One region of the Bradyrhizobium sp. SZCCHNS3052 genome, then DNA from elsewhere that is predicted to be linked to it. Evidence: riboswitches for the same ligand, from Rfam matches in the RefSeq annotation. Region 1 holds a riboswitch; the other holds the start of a gene.
The links. Region 1 has a riboswitch for cobalamin ahead of QX073_RS11400 (HupE/UreJ family protein). Riboswitches for the same ligand answer to the same signal wherever they lie in the genome.
Positions count from the first base shown of each region.

Region 1 (8,152 bases):
CGTGCTGGGCGATCCCCATGCCGGCAGCTTTGCCGTCGTCGCGATCAGCTTGCAGATCGCCGCCAAGCTGGTGCTGATCGCCGAGCTGGCGACGGGCCCGACGGCCTGGGCGCTGGTGCTGATCCCGGCCTGGGCACGCTGGGGGACTTTGATCTGCAATAAGACCCTGCTGTCGTTGAAGCCAGGGCTGGGGGCGAGCATCTCGAACAGCGTCGGCTGGAACGTCATCGTCGCCTGGGGCGGCGCGCTCGCGATCGGCGCGCTGGCCGGTGCGGTGCCGACGCTGATCGCGATCGCTCTGGTTCCGGGAATCGCGCTCTATTGGCAATGGCGGCTCGGCGGCATCACCGGCGATTGCCATGGCGCCAGCATCGAGGTCACGGAAACGCTGCTGCTTGCCGCCTGCGTTCTCGGCTAGGACGCGCTGCCGAGCGCCTGCGCTAGCCGCTGCCAGCCTGTCTCATGGCCCGGCAGGCCGAAGCGCAGCCAGCTTGTTTGAGCCGGAAAACGCCGGACATGGATGCCATGGCGGGCGAGCCGGTCGGCAATGTCAGGCGCGCTCGGCGATGTGATCAGTCTGAACAGCGGCGTGCCGCCGAGGACCGCGCAGCCGGCCATGCTCAGAAGATCGTCAATGCGCGAACAATCCTTCGCGAGACGGGCGCGTGTCTGGTGCAACCAGTTTTCATCCGCCAACGCCGTCGTTCCGATCGCGAGCGCCGGTCCGGACACGGCCCAAGGCCCGAGCGCATCACGGAGTTGCCGTACAATGTCGACGGAGCCGATCGCGAAACCGAGGCGGACGCCGGCAAGGCCGTAAACCTTGCCGAACGAGCGCAGCACGATCGTCGCCGGCGGCAAGTCGGCTGCCAGGCTGGCATCGGCGGGATAAAGATCGATGAATGCTTCGTCGACGATCAGCAGACCATCGCGCCGGCGCAGCCCCGCTGCGATGCTGACCAGTGCGTCGCGCGGCAGCAGGCGGCCGGTCGGATTGTTGGGATTCACGACCACGGCGACATCGGCGCCAGCGAGCGCATCGAGATCATCGACCAGACTGACGCGATGACCGCAACGGCGCCAGCACAGCGCATGCTCCTCATAGGTCGGCGCGAGCACGGCGACGGTCGCGGGTGGGCGCAGTCTGGGCAGGATCTGCAAGAGCGCCTGCGTGCCGGGCGCGGCAACGATCATGTCGGGCTCTGCCACGCCATGGCGAGCCGCGGCCGCTGCGCGTAAAGCGTCATTCTCGTATTTGCCAGGCAGACGCGCCCAGCTCTCAGCCGGGATCGCCGGCACGGGATAGGGGATCGGGTTGATTCCAGTCGACAGATCGATCCACGGCTGTGGCGCATCCGGATAGCGACGGCTGATCGCAGCGAGATCGCCGCCGTGAAGGATCGCTTCCGGCTCGTCCGCGCGCATGCTAGTCGCTCTGTCGTCCATCTCTTTCCTTTACATGTCTTTCCTTCAGCGGAGATCGATGTTCGTCTCTCTCGCGCTCACGGCGCTCCTCGTCGAGGCGGCGGTCGGTTATCCCCAGGTCCTGGTGCAGCGGATCGGTCATCCCGTGATGTGGGTGGGCGCGCTGATAGCATGGGGGGACCGCCGCTGGAACAGGGCAGCAGACGGCTTTGCCGCACGACGTGCGCGCGGCATTGCGCTCGTGTGCCTGCTCGTCGCGGGGATGATAGCCACCGGTCTCGCCGCAACATGGGTCATGCAGGCGCTCGTCGGCGAACCGGTCGCAACCATCATCCTTGGTGTGGCGGCAAGCAGCCTGCTGGCCCAGCGCAGTCTCGACACGCATGTCGCCGCGGTTGCAGAGGGACTGGGGCAGGAGGGGCTCGAGGGCGGCCGCCGAGCCGTCTCGATGATCGTCGGCCGCGATCCCGAGCGGCTGGATGAGGCCGGCGTCGCGCGGGCCGCGATCGAGAGCCTGGCAGAAAACTTCTCCGATGGCGTCGTCGCACCCGTGTTCTGGCTCGTCGTCGGCGGGCTGCCGGGCATCCTGATCTACAAGGCTCTCAACACCGCCGACAGCATGATCGGTCATCTCTCGGACCGTCACCGCGCGTTCGGCTGGGCGGCGGCGCGGCTCGACGATCTCGTCAACCTGCCGGCCTCGCGCCTGTCCGCGCTGTGGATCGCAGCCGCCGCGGCCTGCATCCCGAGCGCCTCGGCTTCGGCCGCGGTGCGAGCCGTTGCACGCGATGCGTCGAAGCACCGTTCGCCCAACGCCGGCTGGCCCGAAGCGGCGATGGCCGGTGCGCTCGGACTGCGCTTGGCGGGGCCGCGGGTCTATCACGGTCATCTCGTCACCGATGCCTGGATGGGCGACGGGCGCGCCGATCTCGACGCGTCCGACATCCGGCAGGCCTTGCGGCTGTATCGGCTGGCCTGTCTGGTTCAGGCCCTGGTCGTCGCAGGACTCGTCCTGGTCAGGATCCTGTAGCCGCCACGGGCGGCGCGGGCTTGCTCGCCAATGCCAGGATACGGTCAACGTCGACGTAGCGCTCGAGATGCGCCGCGAGTGCATCCAACGTCGTGTCCACATCGATCTCATAGGAGAGGCCGCTGGTCGTCGCGCCGAGGCCGCGCAGCCAATGGCTGCGCAGGCCGTCGTCGGCGAACAGGCCATGCACGTAGCAGCCGGCTACCAGGCCATCAGGCGCGATGGCGCCATCGCGCCGGCCATCGGAGAAGGTCAGGAAGGGGCGCTGTGTCGCCCGTCCCTCCGTGCGGCCGATGTGCATCTCGTAGCCGCGGAACGAGAGCTTATCGTGCGTCAGCGTGCCCTGGACCTCGCGTAACGCCTTGTCATCGGTCAGGGTCGTTTCGACGTCGAGCAGGCCAAGTCCCGCGACGGAACCAGCTGCACCCTCGTGCCCATCGGGATCGCTGATCACGCGCCCCAGCATCTGATAGCCGCCGCAGATGCCGAGCACGCGACCGCCGCGGCGCAGATGCGCGGCCAGATCGATGTCCCAGCCGGCGCCGCGCAGGGCGGCGAGATCGGCGATCGTCGCCTTCGAGCCCGGCAGGATCACCATCGATGCGTCGCCGGGGATCGGCGTGCCAGGCTGCAAGAACTGCAGATCGATTCCATCTTCCAGCCGCAACGGATCGAACTCGTCGAAATTGGAGATGCGCGGGTAGGCGAGGATGACGACCTTCGGTCGCTGTCCTCCCGATGATCCCCGTTCAGCCAGGCCAAGCGCGTCCTCCGCCGGCAGGCGGCGCGCATCCGGAAAATGTGGAATGAGCCCGAGCGACGTCCACCCCGTCCGCTGCGCGATCTCGTTCATGCCCGATGCAAACAAGGCGGGGTCGCCGCGGAACTTGTTGACGAGGAAACCCGCCACGCGTGCGGCATCGTCGGGCGCGATCACCGTCTTGGTGCCGACCACGCTCGCAATCACGCCGCCCCGATCGATGTCGCCGATCAGCACCACCGGAATCTGCGTCGCCTGCGCGAAACCCATGTTGGCGATGTCGCCGCCGCGCAGGTTGATCTCGGAGGCGGAGCCTGCGCCTTCGACCAGCACGATGTCGGCATCCGCCGCGAGTTGATGGAAGCTGTCGAGCACGGCCGCCATCAGTTGCGGCTTCATCGCCTGATAGGCGGACGCCTTGGCGGTGCCGATGACGCGGCCTTGCACCACGACCTGCGACCCGATCTCGCTTTGTGGCTTCAGCAGCACCGGGTTCATGTGCACCGTCATCGGCCGCCGCGCCGCGCGCGCCTGCAGCGCCTGGGCACGGCCGATCTCGCCGCCATCAGCGGTGACGGCGGCGTTGTTCGACATGTTCTGCGGCTTGAACGGCGCCACCTTGAGGCCGCGCAATGTCAGCGCGCGCGCGAGCCCCGCGACGATCAGCGATTTGCCGACGTCGGAGCCGGTGCCCTGGAACATGATGGCCCGCGCGCTCATGAGCTCAGTACTCGATGCCTTCCTGCGCCCTCACGCCGGCCGCGAAATGATGCTTCACGAGGTTCATCTCGGTGACGAGATCGGCGGCCTCGATCAGCTCCGGCTTGGCGTTGCGCCCGGTGACGACGACGTGCAGATCGGGACGGCGCCCTGCGAGCGTGGCGACGACGTCTGCGATATCAAGGTGATCGTAGCGCAGCGCGATGTTGAGCTCATCGAGGACCAAGAGCCGGATCGACGGATCCGCCATCAGCTCCTTAGCCTTCGCCCAGGCGCGCTCGGCCGCGGCGACGTCGCGCGCACGATCCTGCGTCTCCCACGTAAAGCCTTCCCCGAGCGTGTGCCACGACACCTGATCGCCGAACTTCTCGATCGCCTTGCGCTCGCCGGTTTCCCACGCGCCTTTGCCGAACTGCACGACGCCGATGCGAAAGCCGCGGCCGAGTGCGCGCAGCATCAGGCCCCACGCCGCCGTCGATTTTCCCTTGCCCTTGCCGGTGTGAACGATCAGCAGGCCCTTCTCCACGGTTTTGGAGGCGACCTCGGCATCCTGCACCGCCTTGCGGTTCTCCATCTTCGCCTTGTGGCGTGAATCGTCGGCGCTTCCGGTCATCGGCATTGTCTCCTCGTCACTTCAACGTCAGCGGCAGTCCCGCCGCCATCAGGATCACGCGATCCGCTAAGGCCGCGACGTCCTGGTTCAGTCGCCCCTGGGCATCGCGAAAGGCGCGTGCGAGCGCGTTGTCCGGCACGATGCCCAGTCCGACTTCGTTGGACACGGCCACGATCGGGCCATGCGCGTTCCTGAGCGCGTCGATCAACTCGGCTGATCTTGCCGCCACGTTCATGTCGGCGAGCATCACGTTGCTGAGCCAGAGTGTCAGGCAATCGATCAGCATCGGTACGCCCGATTCTCCGCTTGCCCGGACGAGACCCGCGAGATCATGCGCCGTCTCCAGCGTCTGCCATCCCTCGGCGCGGCGCGCCTTGTGCTGGGCGATCCGGTCGGTCATTTCGGCGTCGAAGGCCTGCGCGGTCGCAACATAGGTCCAAGGCGGCGGAAGGGCGGTGACGAGGGCCTCGGCATGGCGGCTCTTGCCCGAGCGCGCACCGCCGAGCACCAGCGTCAGGCGCGGCAGGGCGGGATGCGGCGGGGCGGGGACCATGGGGACGATTCCGATTGACGGGCTTTGGTGCGACCCGTATCTAACAGATGACGGTTCTCCGAAAGGAGAGATTTAGGGAACACGGTGCGGGTTCTTGACCCAAGGCCGTGGCTGCCCCCGCAACTGTAATCGGCGAGTGTGAGGCCAAGACACCACTGGGAAACCGGGAAGGTGGCTTCATGCGGTGACCCGAGAGCCAGGAGACCTGCCGTCGACATTGCTGTTGGCCGACCCGTCGCGCGGGGAGTCGCGATGCTGGTTCTGATCCCGCCGGGATGGGCGGGGTGCCGTCGGATGCAGCGCATCGTCCGGTCCTCTGGGGAGCCGGCAAGCGACGGAGACGGCCATGAAGTTGACCCGTACCACGACCTTTGCAGCCGCGAGCCTGGTGCTGCTCGCCACCGATCCCGCCTTCGCGCATCACATGATGGGGGGCAAGCTGCCGCAGACGTTTGCGCAGGGGATGCTGTCCGGCCTCGGCCATCCTGTCATCGGAATCGACCATCTGGCGGCGATCGTGGGCGCGGGCATCGTTGCAGCGCTTCTGGGCCGCGGCTTCGCGCCGGTGCTCGCCTTCACCACCGCGATGATCGCGGGCGTCGGCCTTCATGTGGCCAAGGCCAACATCCCGGCTGCCGAGCTGCTGGTCGGCCTGACCACCGTCGTGGTTGGGCTGGTGGTGGTGATGCGTGGCCGTTTCGGTGTGCTGCCCGTCGCCGGCCTGTTCGCCGTGACCGGTCTCGTCCATGGATATGCGCTGGGCGAATCGATCGTCGGGGCCGAGAATACCCCGCTCGGGGCCTATCTCGTCGGTCTGCTCGTGATCCAGACCATCGTCGCCGCCGGCGCGTTCCTCGGCACCAGGCTGCTGTCGGCGAAGGCCAAGACGGCTGCGCCGCTGGCGCTGCGGCTCGCGGGCGCTGCCATCGTGCTGGTGGGTGGGGTCGCCGCGGCGACGGCGGCCGGCGTGATCGGCTGATTGATGACCGCATCCGAGACTGGTGAGACGACGCTGTTCGTCTGCGTCACTTGCCGTTCGCAGGGGACGGAACCTACGCCGCCTGATCAGCCGCGGGCCGGAGCCCGTTTGCTCGCCGCGATCGAGACGTTGCCGACCGCGCAGCGCGCCGGTGTCACCGTTGTCGGTGTCGAGTGTCTGTCGAACTGCAATCGTGCGTGCACGGTTGCGGTGACGGCGCCGGGCAAATGGACCTATGTGCTCGGCGCGCTCGATCCGGATCTGCATGCGCGGGATGTGCTGACATTTGCGCAACTGCATCAGCGCCATGACGCCGGTCTGCCGGCCTGGCGCGAGCGTCCCGAATACATTCGCAAGAACACCGTCGCGCGCGTGCCTGCGCTGTCAGCGCCACGCTGAAAACGAGAGATCGCATCGCCATGACGAAGTCGTTCGCCAAGACGCCTTGCACCATCGTCACCGGTTTCCTCGGCGCCGGCAAGACCACGCTGGTGCGCAACCTGATCGAGACCGCGAACGGTCGCCGGCTCGCCATCATCGTCAACGAGTTCGGCGATGTCGGCATCGACGGCGACATCCTGAAAGGCTGCGGCGTGCCGGACTGTCCGGAGGATCGCATCGTCGAGCTGTCGAACGGCTGCCTGTGCTGCACCGTTGCCGATGATTTCGTGCCGGCGCTCAGGAGCCTGCTGGATCAGAAGGAGCCGCCCGAGCATATCGTGATCGAGACCTCGGGGCTGGCGCTGCCGAAGCCGCTGGTGCAGGCCTTCAACTGGCCGGAGATCGCGACGCGCGTCACCGTCGACGGCGTCGTTGCGGTCGTCGATGGTCCGGCGGTGGTCGCGGGACGCTTCGCCGATGATCCCGAAGCGCTCGCCGCGCAGCGCGCCACCGATGCGTCGCTCGATCACGACAATCCGCTGGAGGAGGTCTACGAGGACCAGCTGCTGTGCGCCGATCTCGTCGTGATGAACAAGAGCGACCTGATGAGCGAGGAGCAGCGCAAGGATGTCGCCGCCGAGATCGCGGCGAAGGTGCAGCGTGCCGTCAAGGTGATCGCGACGGAGCACGGCAGGCTGTCGGCTTCGGTGCTGCTCGGGCTCGGTGCCGCCGCGGAGGACGATCTCGCGGCCCGGCCGTCGCATCACGACAACGAGGCCGAGCACGATCACGACGATTTCGAGAGTTTCGTGCTCGACGTTCCGGCGCAGGCTTCGCCCGATGCGCTCGTCGACCGCATCGCGGCCGCCGTCGACGCACATGATGTGTTGCGGGTGAAAGGGTTCGTGGAAGTCGCCGGCAAGCCGCTGCGCCTCCTGGTGCAGGCCGTCGGCAGCCGCATCCAGCATCAGTTCGAGCGCCCGTGGCGCTTGGGCGAATCGCGGCAGGGGCGGCTGGTGATCATCGGCGAGCGCGGCCTCGATGCCGCCGCCATCCAGAGCCTGATCACAGGATAGGCGTCACCGATGCACCTGCTGGCGACGACGGGCGCGGATCTCGACGACCTCGAACAGGCCGTGGATCTTGCACAGTCGCCGGCCGAGATCGTCGTGCTGTCGTTCTCGGACACCGACCTGTCGGCGCTGGCCGAAGCCTGGACCGTGTCGTCGGATGACCTGCCGAGCCTGCGCCTCGCCAGCTTGAAACGGCTGAAGCATCCGATGTCGGTCGATCTCTATGTCGACCGCGTCGTGCTGGGCGCGCGCGCCGTCGTCGTGCGCTGTCTCGGCGGGCTCGACTATTGGCGCTACGGGCTGGAGCGCATCGCATCGGTCTGCCGCAGCCGCCACATCCTGTTCGCGGCACTGCCGGGTGACGATCGCGCCGACGACAGGCTTGCTGAGCTCTCGACCTTGCCGCAGGACGCGACCTCGCGTCTCTACGGTTATCTGCACGAGGGCGGGGTCGGCAATGCGCGCGAGGCCCTGCGCTATCTCGCGACGCTGCTCGGGCGCGACGCGCAGTTTGCCGAACCGATCGCGATCGGTTCGATCGTCGGCTTCATGCCCGATCGCGGAGCCGTCGGCATCGATGATCTCTGCAGCCATGATGATGCGCGGCCGAGCGCGCTG
Region 1 is NZ_JAUETB010000002.1:704,256-712,407, forward strand. Features, by position in the region: gene QX073_RS11370 (adenosylcobinamide-GDP ribazoletransferase) at 1-418, shown strand, start outside; gene cobD (threonine-phosphate decarboxylase CobD) at 415-1,446, opposite strand; gene cbiB (adenosylcobinamide-phosphate synthase CbiB) at 1,484-2,455, shown strand; gene QX073_RS11385 (cobyric acid synthase) at 2,442-3,935, opposite strand; gene cobO (cob(I)yrinic acid a,c-diamide adenosyltransferase) at 3,940-4,548, opposite strand; gene cobU (bifunctional adenosylcobinamide kinase/adenosylcobinamide-phosphate guanylyltransferase) at 4,565-5,101, opposite strand; cobalamin riboswitch at 5,136-5,329, shown strand; gene QX073_RS11400 (HupE/UreJ family protein) at 5,448-6,080, shown strand; gene QX073_RS11405 (DUF1636 domain-containing protein) at 6,084-6,479, shown strand; gene cobW (cobalamin biosynthesis protein CobW) at 6,500-7,537, shown strand; gene cobN (cobaltochelatase subunit CobN) at 7,547-8,152, shown strand, end outside.

Region 2 (8,152 bases), on a different contig from region 1:
CATGCGCGACGAGAACTCGACCTTCGCCTGGGTGATGGAGCGCATGCTGGCCGAGGTCGGCTTCGTCACGGTCTCCGCCGACTACCATGCGCCGATGCACGCGACGTACGTGCTGCAGAAGCCGGCGGGGCAGGGCTGAACGAGCGGTGTTGATGTTTGCGCGAGATGGTGAGGTGGCCCCGCTGCCACCCTCCCCTGGAGGGGGAGGGTCGGTTCACATCGCGCGAAGCGGCGATGTGAACCGGGGTGGGGTGATGCCTCCACGCGCGAGCTGTGCCTGGGGCCCACCCCACCCCGATCGCGCATTGCATGCGCGATCGACCCTCCCCCTCCAGGGGAGGGTGAAGAGTCCCCGTATCGTGGGAGCGTCCTGATGTCCCAGCAGCTCCTCATCGCCTTTGTCACCTTCGCCTTCGTGATGGCGTTCACGCCCGGGCCGAACAACATCATGCTGCTGTCGTCGGGCGTGACCCATGGCTTCCGCCGCACGGTGCCGCACATGATGGGCGTCAGCTTCGGCTTCGCCTTCATGGTCGGCGCGGTCGGCTTCGGCCTCGCGACGGTGTTCATCCGCTATCCCCTGCTGCAGGACGTGCTGAAATATCTCGGCGCGGCCTATCTGATCTACCTCGCGGTCGCCATCGCCTTGTCAGGATCGGCCGAGCCTGACGACGCCAAGCCGCGCGGCCCGATGTCGTTCTGGGGCGCGGCGCTGTTCCAATGGGTCAACGCCAAGGGCTGGGTGATGGTGATCAGCACCATCACCGCCTATGCCGCGATCGCGCGCTTTCCGGCCAACGTGGCGCTGCAGGTCGCGATCAGCTTCGTGATGGCGGTCGCCTCGACCATCACCTGGACGCTGTTCGGCACGGCCTTGCGGCCGCTGCTCAGCTCCGAACGCGCGGTCCGCGGCTTCAACATCCTGATGGCGGTGCTGCTGCTGGCCTCGCTCTATCCCGTGTTCATGGACGCATGAGGGATCGGGCCGCCATGCGAGATCGGGGTTTCCAAGCAGGCCCAAAATGCTCTAGACACGGGCCGGATTTCGTCCGGGCGCAGCCGCCCGTGCCTCACCCAAGCGTCTGACTTTCCAGCCAATTCCGGCCATCTCAAAGAGGAAACGACAATGCGTGTCTACTACGATCGCGACGCCGATCTGAACCTGATCAAGGGCAAGAAGGTCGTCATCGTCGGCTATGGCAGCCAGGGCCATGCCCACGCGCTCAACCTGAAGGATTCCGGCGTCAAGGACGTCGCGATCGCGCTGCGCAAGGGCTCGGCCTCCGCCAAGAAGGCCGAAGGCGCCGGCTTCAAGGTGATGGAAGTCGCCGAGGCCGCGAAGTGGGCCGACCTCGTGATGATGCTGACGCCGGACGAGCTGCAGGGCGACATCTACCGCGAGCACCTGCACGACAACATGAAGCAGGGCGCCGCGCTGGTGTTCGCGCACGGCCTCAACGTCCACTTCAACCTGCTGGACCCGCGCGCCGATCTCGACGTGCTGATGATCGCGCCGAAGGGCCCCGGCCATACCGTCCGCTCGGAGTACCAGCGCGGCGGCGGCGTGCCCTGCCTGATCGCGATCGCCAAGGACTCCTCGGGCAATGCCCATGACCTCGGCCTGTCCTACGCCTCGGCGATCGGCGGCGGCCGCGCCGGCATCATCGAGACCACGTTCAAGGAAGAGTGCGAGACCGACCTGTTCGGCGAACAGGCGGTGCTGTGCGGCGGCCTGGTCGAGCTGATCAAGGCCGGCTACGAGACGCTGACCGAGGCCGGCTACGCGCCGGAGATGGCCTATTTCGAGTGCCTGCACGAGGTCAAGCTGATCGTCGACCTGATCTATGAAGGCGGCATCGCCAACATGAACTACTCGATCTCCAACACCGCCGAATACGGCGAGTACGTCACCGGCCCGCGCATCATCACGCCGGAGACCAAGGCCGAGATGAAGCGCGTGCTCGACGACATCCAGTCAGGCCGCTTCGCGCGCGACTGGATGCTGGAGAACAAGGTCAACCAGACCTCGTTCAAGGCGACCCGGGCCAAGCTTGCCCAGCACCCGATCGAGGAAGTCGGCGCCCGCCTGCGCGACATGATGCCCTGGATCAAGAAGGGCGCGCTGGTCGACAAGTCGAAGAACTGAGGTCTTGCGGCGAAACCGAGAAATGAAAACGGCGGGCAGAGGCCCGCCGTTTTTGTTTGGGGTCGTTGAAGGTCCGCCGGCGCGTTCAGGACGCCGCGCGGCGCGACGCCACCGGCGTCAGCAGGCGGACGATCTCGCTGACGGCGACGAGGCCGACGAGCCAGGCGGCGCTGGTCAGGCCGAGGCGGGCGACGATCGGGAGCGCGAAGCTCGCGGCGCCGCCGAGTGCGGGCGTGGCGGCCAGCAGCACCAGCTCATAGGCGGCGTAGGCACTGGGGAGCGCGACGGCAAGCGCGACCGTCGCTGGTGCTGTGCGCAAGGTCGCCAGGGCCATGCGGGCCACAACGGTGGCGCTGAGCGCCGCCACGCCGATCATGGCGCCCCAGGCCAGCGTGTTGGCATCGACCGGATAGTGCAGCGCGCCGAAGCCGATGCCCTGGTTGACCAGCCAGGCGCCGAGCATCACCGGCAGCGCCGCGCGCAGCGGCAGCATGGCGGCGGCGATCACGGCGAAGGCCGCAAACGGCGTCGCGCAGGCGAACACAAGGCTCGCCAGCGCGCAGGCCCCTGTCAGCAGCGCGAAGCAGAACGCAGCGGCGTGCCGTTGCGGAACGGGCGCGAGGCGAGCCTCGGTACCAGACCGGTCGAGGACGTCGAGAGTCATGGAACATCTCCTTCTGTTGCGATTGTAGTCCATTTCGGCAGCTTCTGTCAGCCGCCGGGAGGTTGGTCGGCAGCGTCACTGCACGCCGAAGCTCGCCACCCGGATGCCGCCGAACACGCCGAAGCCCGGCGCGAGGAATCCGGTCGGGTTCTGGTAGTGATGGTTGAAGAGGTTGTCGATCCGGCCGAACAGCTTGACCTGGTCGGACAGCGCGTAGTCGCTGCGCAGGTTGACGACCGTATAGCCGGGCGCGACGAGGCCGGTGGTCATGCCGTCGCGGCTGACGTCGAGCCAGTCGCCGATGTGCAGCAGCGTCGCTGACAGCGTCAGCGCATCGATCGGCGCCCATGTCGCGGTGGCGCTCCATTTCTCCTTCGGCCGCCGCAACAGCTGCAGGCCGGTGGCCGCATCGACCGCGCGGGTGAACGTGTAGTCCGCACGCAGCGAGATCCGGTCGGTGAGATCAGCGGTCACGAAGCTCTCGGTGCCCTCGGTCGTCGCGAGGCCGACATTGGCGTAGGAGGTGAAGGTCGCGTTGAAATTGATCAAGTCGGTGATGCTGTTGTGGAAGTAGGTCGCGCCGAAGCGGAGACGATCGTCGAACAGCGGCTGCTCGAAGCCGGCGTCGTAGCCGGTGCTCTGCTCCGGCCGGAGGTTGGGATTGGCGAAGAAGTTGAACGCCGGAAAATCCTGGTGCAACTGGCTCAGGGTCGGCGCCTTGAAGCCGGTGCCGTAGCTCGCCTTCAGCTTGGTCTCGGTCACCGGCAGGATCACCGCCGGCGCGATCCGGTAGGTGCCATGGCCGCCGAACTGGTCGTTGACGTCGTTGCGCAGGCTCGCCACCAAGAACCAGCGCTTCACGAACTCGGTCTGCAGCTCGACGAAGCCGGCCTTGTTGCCATTCTCGGCCGAGAGGTCGGCGGTCTTCAGCCGCTCGGTCTGCTGCTCCAGGCCGACGACGAGATTGTTATGCGGCGCCAGCTCGGTCACCGCGTGCCAGTCATACTTGATGCGCTCGCCGGTCGCGACCGCCGCCACCGGATTGCCAGCCGTCAGATCGGACGACCGGTTGTTCACATAGTTGGCGCCGAAGTAGTTCCGGATGCGGCCGCCGAGCAGCGACCACACGGCTTCCTGGCGTGTTGCAAGCTGGTGGACGGTGTGGTTGCTCTGGGCCGCGTCGGGAAAGCTCGGAAAGCCGCTGTCGCCGGTGAACAGCAGCGTCGCGTCGGTGTATCGAATCACCGAGTTCAGCGTCCAGGCCTCGTTGAGGTCGACGCCCAGCTTGGCCGAGGCGGTGACGTTGTCGTAGGCATTGCCGATGGCCTTCTGCCCCGCAGGCAGCAGCTGCCACGGGGTCACCGGAACGTCGCCGGCGTGCAGATGCGCGACATTGATCGCGTAGTTGATATTGTTTTGTGAGCCGCTGACGCCGGCTGACTGGTTGAAGGTCTTGAACGAGCCGCTCTCGACCGAGGCGGTCGCGCGCGCCGGGCCCTCGCCCTTGCGCGTGATCACCGAGATCACCCCGCCGATCGCATCCGAGCCGTAGAGCCCGCTCTGCGGCCCGCGCAGCACCTCGAACTGCTGGATGTCGGCGGCGAGCAGATGCGCGAAATCGAACGCGCCATTGCCGTTGGTGACATCGCCGACGTCGATGCCGTCGATGAAGAGCTTGGTGTGATTGGCGTTGGTGCCGCGCATGAAGACGTTGGTCTGGCCGCCCGGGCCGCCGGCCTGCACCACGTTCAATCCGGGGATCGTGCTCAGGATGTCCGGCACCGTGCGGGCCTGCTGCCCGGCGATGTCCTTGTCGGTCATCACGGTGATCGCATTCGCGACGTGGGCGACTGGCGTGACGACACCGGTCGGGCTGACGGCGACGGGGGGGCTGGCCGGCGCGGCCGGCTTTGCCGCCGGCACCTGCTGATGCGCGGCGTTGCCGGTTCTGCGGGGGATGGCTGGTTTCTGAGCGATCGGCTCGCGCGGCGGGTCGACCTCAACCGGGGGCAGAAGGTCGGGGGAGGCGGATTGCTGCGCTGCTGTGGACGAGGGGCCGAGCAGGGCGAATGACGAGAGGACGCAGAACGACGACAGAAGGGCGCGACTGCGCCTGGCATGGGGAACGGGAGACACGAGGAACCTCGGCATGACGTCAGTGGCACGTCACCGCGAACGAGGTCTCATGCAGGCCTTCGCAGGCTTGCCTGAAAACGATGCCAATAACGCCCCGACCGGCATCCTCGCGTGTGACCACGGCTGACGGCAGGTCTCCTGGCTCGCGGGTCATCACCTCCACGTCGCCTTCCCGGGACCGAGATTTCCCAGTGGCCTTTGACGCGAGATTCGCCGCTTACAGTTGCGGGGGCAGCTGCGGCCTTCAGTCACGTCCCTTGCGAGACGCATCCGGCACCGCATTCCCTTTTGAGCCCCGGTCGAGGGGCACCGTCGCGATCACCGTAGGAGTGCGGGCGCACCAAAGTCAATCCGGCGCCCGGCGATCTCCTGGCGATAACGCTGGCCGGTCGGCTTGGTGATGCCCGGCCGCCTGCGACAGCCATAGCCGTCGTCCCTGCGTTCGCAGTGACCCATAGCCACCGGCGGTCGTGTGGCGAAGGACGACGATCAAGACATTTTCCGCCAATTCACATCACGCGGTATGGGTCCCTGCGTTCGCAGGGACGACAGCGGAGTATGAGAAGGCTCGAGAGTCGTTGCTGATGAGGATCGCGTCTTGTGAGCGCCCGCTCACTTCTCGACCTTGTTGTGCACCATCCAGAATCGCAGCGTGCGCTGGGCGGTGTCGAGCGACAGGCGGCCGTAGTCGCGTTCCGCGAGCTTGAGCGTGTCGCTGTCGATGGCGTGCTTGATTGGCCGGTGGGTCAGGATTTTCGCCACCACCGACCAGGCCAGCCCGGCGGCACGGCAAGGGATCAGCACGATGTCGGTGCGCGGGCCTTCGAGCACCTTGGCCATCATCTCGGTCGGGACGTTGTTGAGCAGGCCGAGTGCGGCGGAAACCTCGCCGAAGCGGCGGGTCTCGGCGAAGAAGGCGATGGCGGCATCGTTGAGCTCGTTCAGCCCCTTCATGCGCTTGACGGCCTCTTCGGCCAGCGTGAAGTCGCGCCCGACCAGGCCGCCGTCGCTGCGCGCAACGTCGGCGATCGCCTTGAGGATCTTCTTGATCTCCTGTTGCAACGCCGGCGGCGCCGAGGCCATCAGCCTGGCGCGCACGGCTTCGGTCGCGCGGCGCAGGAGGTCGCGCAGGTGCTTGGTGGGCAGGTCGACGCGCAGCCCGATGATCTCGGACAATTCGTCGTCGTCCTCGGCATGCGCCATCATCCCGGAATAGCCGGACTCGGAGAAGCGCGCGGTCTGGTTGTTGGCGAGCTTGCGGATCACCCGGCGCTCGCCGCGGTCGACGATGATGTCGGTCACCGCCTCGGTCAGATGCGGACGGCTGGAGATCGCCATCAGGTGATCCTGGCCCTTGGTCGCCGCGACCTCCACCAGCGTATGCTCGGTGAGCCGGCTCGAGTGCATCAGCACGTTCTCGGCCACCGAGATCTCGTCGTCGCGGGCGAGCTGCTGGATCAATTCGACGGGCGCGTAGTCGACCGGCGCGAGATGCTTGCTGAGCTCGGCTCGCGCGCGGGTCTCGACCCGCGAGACCAGCATGCACAGCACGTTGTCGAATACCTTGATCTGGTCCTCGCTGAGGCGTTCGCCGTCATGCAGGAACAGGTTGGTGACCTGGCGCAGCGTGTTGACGCGCTTCGCCGAGGTGCCGCTGCGGACGGCCTCTTCGAGTTCGGTGATGATGGAGTCTTCTGAAGGCGGAAGCTGTTCTGGCTGTGACACGATCGCGCTCGTTTGTCCGGATTGCCGGAGCGACAGCAACGCGATTGTGATCCGCTGCAAGGCTTTCGGCCGGAGCAGTTTTCGGCACGGGCGATAACAATGCGTTAGGGGCCGAAGGCGTAGTACTCCGGAGAAACACGGATACGGAAAATTAAGACGATACATATAGGGGGGATGACGGGCTGGAGCCCGGTCTTCCGGAGATTCGCCGGACAGGCGATGGAATGAGGTGCGAACACCTCCCCGCAGACGCGGCGACGACAGGCCAGCGAAGCGGAAAGGTTAATGATCTCATAAGGTCACAAACCTTCCTTCATCCAACTTGCTCGCTGCCCTCGATCTCACGTCAGCTGTCATCCTCCCAAGCCTTGAAACTTAAATCCCATTCTTGCCGCGGCCATTTTGCCGACGCGCCGTGCGATGCGTGGCGTCACCCGATGTTCCGGGGCAGGCTCGGCGGGCGATGACCTCGCGCGAAAAATCAGCGCCAGCATCCTGCCGCATCTCGTGCGATAATCGCCGCGCAAATCGTTGAGGTCACCATGAAATCCGTCGTCATCACCGGCGCATCCACCGGCATCGGGTTCGCCTGTTCGAAGCTCCTGCTCGCGCGCGGCTTTCGCGTGTTCGGCAGCGTTCGCAAGCAGGCCGACGCAGACCGTCTGCGCGGCGAGCTCGGCGCCAACTTCATGCCGCTGCTGTTCGACGTGACCGACGAGGCGGCGGTGAAGGCGGCCGCCGGCGAGGTGCGAGCGGCGCTCAAGGGCGAGACGCTCGCCGGTCTCGTCAACAATGCCGGCATCGCCGTCGCCGGTCCCGTGACGGAGCTGCCGATCGCGCAGTTCCGCCATCAGATGGAGGTCAACGTCATCGGCCCGGTCATCGCGACCCAGGCGTTCGCGCCGCTGCTCGGGGCCGATCCAGCCATGACGGGAGAGCGCGGCCGGATCGTGATGATCAGCTCAGTCGCGGGCCGCAACGGCAACCCGCTGATGGCGCCCTATTCGACCTCCAAGCATGCGGTCGAAGGGCTGTCCGAGAGCCTGCGCCGTGAGCTGATGCTGTTCGGGATCGACGTCATCGTCATCGCGCCGGGCGCGGTGAAGACGCCGATCTGGGCCAAGGCCGACGAAGTCGACCTGTCGCCGTATCAGGCCTCGCCGTTCTTCCCGGCGCTGCAGAAGATCCGCGCCTTCATGCTGCATCTCGGCCAGTCCGGGCTGCCGGCCGAGACCATCGCCGCGCGGGTGGCCGACGCCTTGACCTTGCCGGCGCCCAAGGTGCGCTACGAGATCGCGCCCGATGCCATGAGGCAATGGATCGTGCGGGTGCTTCCGAAACGGACCGTCGATCGCATCATCGCCAAGCGGCTCGGCCTGATGCCCGCGATCAGGCCCTGATGCCGGCGATGACGACCATCGGCAAGACCCAGGCGGAGCTGACCCGCCTGGTCGAGGAGGAACTTCGCGCGCAGCCGGGCT
Region 2 is NZ_JAUETB010000005.1:52,032-60,183, reverse strand. Features, by position in the region: gene QX073_RS18235 (class I SAM-dependent methyltransferase) at 1-139, shown strand, start outside; gene QX073_RS18230 (LysE family translocator) at 374-976, shown strand; gene ilvC (ketol-acid reductoisomerase) at 1,127-2,146, shown strand; gene QX073_RS18220 (hypothetical protein) at 2,232-2,810, opposite strand; gene QX073_RS18215 (TonB-dependent receptor plug domain-containing protein) at 2,886-4,961, opposite strand; cobalamin riboswitch at 5,057-5,275, opposite strand; gene QX073_RS18210 (DUF2336 domain-containing protein) at 5,559-6,671, opposite strand; gene QX073_RS18205 (SDR family oxidoreductase) at 7,214-8,071, shown strand; gene QX073_RS18200 (hypothetical protein) at 8,071-8,152, shown strand, end outside.
Region 2: another riboswitch for cobalamin. It lies ahead of QX073_RS18215 (TonB-dependent receptor plug domain-containing protein); the one in region 1 lies ahead of QX073_RS11400 (HupE/UreJ family protein).